2 linked regions of the Rudanella lutea DSM 19387 genome follow. The protein of the gene in region 1 interacts with the protein of each later gene in a pairwise test. Links are inferred from orthologs where the notes say so. Each region holds a gene or a part of one and is shown in the gene's direction. Other genes may lie near its edges.

Region 1 (3,254 bases):
CTTGCTGAATCCGTACTTGTCGATGGCTGAAGTAACCACCACGAACCGATTGAGCCGGTCGGCATACGGAACACCCACAATTTCGCGGTCTCCTTCGCGCCAGAACAACTCGCCCTTAAGGCGTATCTGATCGAGCTGATGTTTGCTTACATCGAGGTAGTCGGAGCCGCTTTCATAAATAATCTGGTTGCGATGATTGTAGATAATGATTTCTTCCTGATTAAGAACTGTCATCTGGTTCCTGTCGAGGAGTTTAAACAGGTCGGGGTTGATCGTTTCTTTCCCAAACAGGAGCTCCACAGACGTGAGGGCTTCTTCGCGGAGCCGTTCTTTGTATTCGCGCTGCCGAAAACGCTCTGCAACGGTATAAATCAGAAGACAAAAGATGAGTAGCAACAACGACACAACCGCCGTGAAAAGGAGTGCAAGTCGGGCGCGAATAGTCAGGATAACGTTCATTTATCTTTCAGGACATAGCCCATGCCAATGACCGTATGAATCAGTTTCTGGTTATAAGGCTTGTCAACTTTGTTACGTAAATAGTTTACGTATACGTCAATGACGTTGGTGCCCGTGTCGAAATTGATGTCCCATACATGTTGAGCAATATCGATCCGTGAAACAACCCGGCCCGGATTCTGCATCAAATAATCGAGCAAGGTAAACTCGCGGGCGGTCAGTTCGATGACGTCACCTTGTCGGCGGGCCACTTTGGCGTCGAGATCCAATTCAAGATCGGCGAATTGTAGTTTTTGTTTCCGTCCATCGGCCGGACCGCTGTGCCGACGCAGAAGCGCTTTCACCCGAGCTATTAATTCCAGAAACTCGAATGGTTTCACCAGGTAATCGTCGGCACCGGCTTCAAAACCCAACAGTTTATCGGTGGTTGTGTCGAGTGCTGTCAGCATCAGAATAGGGAGGGATGCATTCTTGCTGCGGATATATTCAGCCAGCTCAAGGCCACTCAAAAAGGGGAGGTTTACGTCGAGCACAATTAGGTCGTAGGCATCAGACGAGAAAAGCCGTTTGCCTTCGCGGCCGTCATAGGCTACATCAACAGAGTACGACTGGGTTTCGAGTCCCTTTTTAATAAATGTAGCGACCTTAACTTCATCCTCAACAACAAGCAGGCGGGCAATAGGGGCCATGGTAGAAAGTAATGATTGTGAATGGAATATTCCATATACGACATTCAATTCAGGAAAGTTTAAAAATTTTCGGATTCAACATGTGTCATAAATGGAGAGGCATAATCTTTGTCATGGCTTGCAGACCGGTATAGTATACGTTGGGTTATTCTCCCCCTTTTTGTGTATATTTACCGATTAGTAACCCTCTAAACGAGACGCCATTAAGGCATGATTGCATACTTAGACGGAACGCTGGCTTACAAAGAGCCAACTTACGCTATCATCGACGTGAAAGGCGTAGGCTACGCGGTTCATATCTCTTTGGCCACGTACTCAACACTTCCCGGCGGGGGCGACAAGGTGAAGCTGTTTACCCACCATATTTTTCGGGAAGATGCCCAACTCCTCTACGGATTTGCGAGTGGCGACGAAAAAACCCTGTTTCAGGACTTAATCAGCGTGTCGGGGGTGGGGCCTAATACCGCCCTGATGGCCTTGTCGGCCCTGAGCCCGTCTGACCTCCGCATGGCTATTTTGTCGGAGAATGTCCGGGTGGTGCAAAGCATCAAAGGGGTAGGTGCCAAAACGGCCCAACGTATTATTTTGGAGTTAAAAGACAAGATGAAGAAGGCCGGTGTTATCCCCGACGGGCCCACGTACCGGCAGGTGGCGGGTGCTAATCCCGTCCGCGAAGAAGCCCTGGCTGCTCTGATGGCCCTCGGCTTTCAGCGCCCATTGGCCGAGAAAAATGTCGATTCTATTCTGCAAAGTGCCGATGGTGCCGACCTGAGCGTTGAAGACGTAATTCGTCGGGCACTGCGCTGACAACCAAAAACTAACAGCGAACAACGAGCAGTGAACAGTTGGCGCTAAATGGTGATCCTTTGTTGTTGATGATTAGTGCATTATTTTTTTAGAAGCTCATACACTGCTTTTCATCTGCGCTTTCTGAGTACCGGATTGTTCGTTGTTCACTGTTCGTTGATAACTGTTCATTGTTCGTTGTTCATTGTTCCCTGTTTATACGATTGGCACGATGTTCGCCGTTTGAAGTGAAGACCTGTGCAGTTGCCGTATCGTGATCTGTCACACCACCGATTTGACGCATTACCAATGGTGAACCCTTACCTTGTTCACGACTTCTTGTTTACCTCTGTGACTACGCTTCAACGCCGGATCAGGCGGCAGGCTGTGGCCCAATGGCTGCTGTGTGCAACGCTGGGGGTTTCGGCCGTTAGCGTGCTGAATACGAACGCACTGGCCCAAAGCGGTCGGCGCGGAACCGTACCCCGGCGCAATACCACCCCGGCGGCTCAGGCAGCCCAACAGGCCGACTCGACCCGTCGTGCCAATGCCCGTCTGGCCGCTCAGGAACGCGCCGATAGCATTCGGGCGGCCCGCTCGGCCAATCGGCGACCTACCGTTAACTGGCCCGACCGCTACGCCACCCGGTTTTCCGAACGCACATCCCGCTCCCCGTTTATCCTGCGCGACCCGCAGGGCGTAGCGACCGATATTCGGCTCGACAGCCGTGATCGCCTGTCGGTTTACGAACAGGTACGGCCGGGCGTCGGTACGCCGGGCGTGGCGACGCCCGGTGTTTCTCCACAGGCTCCGGTCTCCAATACAAACCCGCCCGGCGTGGCCACGCCGGGCGTCGGTACATTGCCGTTTCGGCCGGCCGAGAGTATTCCATTTAGTGAGTATCAGCGTTTGCAAAACGGGCGCGCACAGCAGTCGCTCTGGCGTGATTACAGTGCGCAGCGCGACGGACAAAGTGCCGTTCGGGGGCGTGGGTTGCTTCCCAAACTGGAGTTGCCGCCTGTGGTCGACCGGTTGTTTGGTGGTTCGCAGGTCGATTTTAAACCCAATGGGTTTGTGATGCTCGACTTTGGGTATCTGCATCAGTTTATCGACAACCCGGCCATTCCGGTACAGCAACGGCGGCAGGGCAACTTTATCTTCAACGAGCAGATCAACATCAACTTCAATGGTAAGATTGGTGAGCGGCTCGGTATGCTGGCCAACTTCGATACCAAAGCGAGCTTTAACTTTGAGAATGCCCTCAAGCTGAATTACAAACCGCAGGGCCTGCTTCCACCCGGTTTGCCCGGCGGACTGCCT
Region 2 (3,321 bases), 1.4 Mb from region 1 along the record:
CGGTAGTACGCAGCAAAGCTCCTAACCCAGTCGGGGCCAACCCGGCAATCGCCGTCGGTAGTCAGAATCAGTTCGCCCTGGGCGATACGAATGCTCTGGGCAATGGCCCGCTTCTTGGGCGCACCGGTTTTTTCGTTGGGTAAGGGGAGTAAATGGAGCGTATAGGGTAAGTCGTTCACTAGTTTCTGAACCACCGCTACGGTATCGTCGGTGGAGGAGTCGTCGGCGACAATCACCTCAAATCGGGTGTAGGTTTGCCGGGCCAGATCGGCCAGCAAATGGGGAAGGTTAGCCGCTTCGTTACGCACCGGAATCACGACCGAAATAAGCGGTCCGTCGGTTAGCGGTGTCGTCTGAGCGTATGGAATACGTCGCCAACCCCACCAGAGAGTTAGGGTCATGAAGACGTACAGGACGCTGATGATGAGCAGAATAGTCGTAATCATGTAGTTCGGGTGCCTGCCAGGCGGATTCGCCAAACGCCCACCAGCCCCACCAGCACCGGAGCCAGCACATTGACGATCCAGAGCGTGAGCGTAGCGGCTATCAGCAGAGGGGCGGGTAGGTTATACGGGGCAAATACCCACAGGGCTGCGGCCTCGCGCACGCCCAAATCGCTCAGCCAGTTGAAAGCGGGCGTGATGGTTTTTACCAGAAACACCAGCCCGATGCCCGCCAGCAGATCGGCCGGGGGCAACGACAGACCGTAGAGGTGCAAAACGAGCAGAAACTGAACCGAAAAGGTCAGGTAACGGCCCGTTGCAGCCCCAAAAGCGGCCAGTAACTCACGGCCAGTGTACTGGGCTGCTACGGCCCAGTATGCGCTAAATCGGTTCAGGAAGGGCACATGACCCGACCAGCGCAGCAACATCGGCCTGATGTTGGCCAGCAGAACCCCCAGCCCGACCAGGGTCCAGAGGCCAATGGCCAAGGCCCGTGCCGCCGTGCCGTCGCGTTGGGGTACCCGGTCGATGTAGAGCGTCCAGGCGGGAGCGCCCAGACAAATGGCGACGTAAAACTGCATCCCGCCCGATACCAGGGCCGCCCCAATAGAGTCGGCCCGGCGCGTTGAGCGGAGGGAAAGCACTCGCCCGACCGTATCGCCTACGCCGGTCGGAATCGCCATGCTCAGGGCCAGCCCGGCCAGTACACCCCGGTAAGCGTCGGCGAATGAAATGGGCTCTATCCGCCGGACGAGGCCTTGCCACTTGAGGGCTTCGAAGCCCCAGTTTACGGGTGTAAGCAATAGCAGCAGACTTACCCAAAAAAACGGGTTGGGCGCTTGAGCCAGGGCTAGCCAGATCACCCCCAGGTCGGCGGGTTGGCGGCTAAGGGTGTAGACGATGTAGGCAATCAGGCCCGATAAAACGGCCATTTTAAGCCCAAACGCGATTTTTTTGTCTTCTAAACGCATCAAAGCGGTTCCGAAAGCGTTACCTTGCACACATGGCTTTACCAACTGCACACAATACGGAAAAAATTATCCTTGGCGTTGATCCCGGTACGCAGGTAGCGGGTTACGGCGTCATTGCGGTGCAAAACGGGGGCGTCATGCGGCTGTTGCAATACGGCGTTGTTCAACTGAGCAAATATACAACCTACCAGCTGAAGCTTCAGAAACTGCACGAAACCATGATCCGGCTTATCGAGCAACATAAGCCCGACGAAATGGCCATCGAGGACCCGTTTTTCGGGAAAAACGTGCAGTCGATGCTCAAGCTCGGGCGGGCGCAGGGGGTCGTGATGGCGGCCGCTCTGTCGCGCAACATTCCGATTGTCGAGTATGCCCCGCGCCGGGTAAAACTATCGGTCACGGGCAACGGTAACGCGTCTAAAGAACAGGTCTCGCAAATGGTTTCGCATCTGCTCAGAGCGGAACTTGACCCGCAATTTTTCGATGCGACCGACGCGCTGGGTATCGCTATCTGCCACCATTTTCACGCCAATGCCCAGCCCGTAGTGTCGAGCAAGAAAACCAAAAAAGGGGCCTGGGGTGCGTTTGTCAGCGAGAATAACGATCGGATTCTGTAAACGTCAACGCCATAGCGACACTGTCGACAAAGCTCCCGTCGCGGTTGCGGGTTTTGTTGCGGTAAACGCCTTCCCGTTCAAACCCAAGGCTCTCGTATAGCCGCAACGATGCTTCGTTGGTGGCCCGGGCTTCCAGCTCGACCCGCCGGATGTCGGGAAACGTCTGCCGGACATCCCGCAAAAACTGACTAAACAACGCTTTGCCAATGCCTCTGCCCTGATGCCGGGGGTGCACCACAACCGTGATACCGGTCAGGATGTGCGTAAAGATGCGTAACCGGTATCGCTCCCCATGAATTTCGCCCATCAGCTCGCCCGCTTCGTCGGTGACAACCCGTTGCAGGCCCACGGGCGGCTGCAGGTTGAGCAACGACGCGATGTAGGCATCGGTAATTTCGTCGGGCATACGGGCTATGCCGTTGGGGTCTTGGGCAACGGCCCGGTGTAGGGCGAGCAGGGCAGCCTGGTCGGCCGGGGTGGCAGGGCGAATGGTCATACGTGGTAAACGGAGTAAGCACAAAATAACGCCTTCTAGCGTCGGTGTTGAAAAGTTTTCCGTCTGCATTGGGGGTAACGTCCAAAAAAATCGTCTTCACGTTATACGTACTTCAGCCTGCCTATGCCTTTTTCTACGTCATCAGAAAATGCTTCCTCGCCTTCGGGGCTTCCTGCGCTGGGAGGGCAGCCAGATATAAGCCGGGCGGGCACCGATCCTGACTTTTTTGTTCGGCAGGCGTTTGCCAAAGACCCGACGCAGGGGTGTGCGCTGCTATTCCGGCAGTATTACCGCGATTTGTGCAGCCATGCTGTGCGGTTCGTGTACGGGCGCGATGTGGCCGAGGATATCGTCGGGGAGGTATTTCTGACGTTCTGGCGCACCCGTGCCTACGAACACATCACCAGCAGCTACCGGGCTTACCTCTTCCGTGCCGTGCGCAACCGGGCTATCGACTACCTGCGGGCCGAGTTTGGCCCCATCGAATCGTTACCCGATTCGCTCGACGAGCTGACCATCACCGCGGGCTACGATCAGCCCGATCGGATTATTTTTCTGGATGAACTGGTGCAACAAATCGGGGCGGCCGTCCAAACGCTACCTCCACAGGCACAGCGCGTGTTTATGATGAGCCGATTTGAAGGCAAAAGCCAGGCCGACATCGCGGCCGAGCTTCAACTCACCCCCAAGACAGTCGAAAATCACCTGACACGCGCCCTCGGGCGGCTCCGCAAGGCCCTCCGGGGCGAATGGCTCGTACTGGTTCTGGCTTGCGGGCCCGGTCTACATTTGCT

What was found.
Region 2: the proteins of ruvA (region 1) and ruvC interact in binary tests that used the Escherichia coli proteins (3 or more experiments, as listed by UniProt). The link is inferred for Rudanella lutea DSM 19387 from one-to-one orthologs.

The regions. Positions count from the first base shown.
Region 1 is NZ_KB913013.1:1,996,869-2,000,122, reverse strand. The notes cover bases 225-3,156. They hold ruvA (Holliday junction branch migration protein RuvA), read left to right. Parts: upstream 225-1,358; coding sequence 1,359-1,955; downstream 1,956-3,156. Other genes in these bases: sov (T9SS outer membrane translocon Sov/SprA), read left to right, coding at 2,244-3,156; RUDLU_RS0108230 (response regulator transcription factor), read right to left, coding at 456-1,148; RUDLU_RS0108235 (HAMP domain-containing sensor histidine kinase), read right to left, coding at 225-459. Outside these bases: more of RUDLU_RS0108235, read right to left, coding at 1-224; more of sov, read left to right, coding at 3,157-3,254. UniProt on the Escherichia coli protein: The RuvA-RuvB-RuvC complex processes Holliday junction (HJ) DNA during genetic recombination and DNA repair.
Region 2 is NZ_KB913013.1:595,717-599,037, reverse strand. Bases 240-3,238 are described here. They hold ruvC (crossover junction endodeoxyribonuclease RuvC), read left to right. Parts: upstream 240-1,446; coding sequence 1,447-2,031; downstream 2,032-3,238. Other genes in these bases: RUDLU_RS0102625 (RNA polymerase sigma-70 factor), read left to right, coding at 2,651-3,238; RUDLU_RS0102630 (GNAT family N-acetyltransferase), read right to left, coding at 2,003-2,527; RUDLU_RS0102640 (lysylphosphatidylglycerol synthase transmembrane domain-containing protein), read right to left, coding at 443-1,414; RUDLU_RS0102645 (glycosyltransferase), read right to left, coding at 240-446. Also shown: more of RUDLU_RS0102645, read right to left, coding at 1-239; more of RUDLU_RS0102625, read left to right, coding at 3,239-3,321.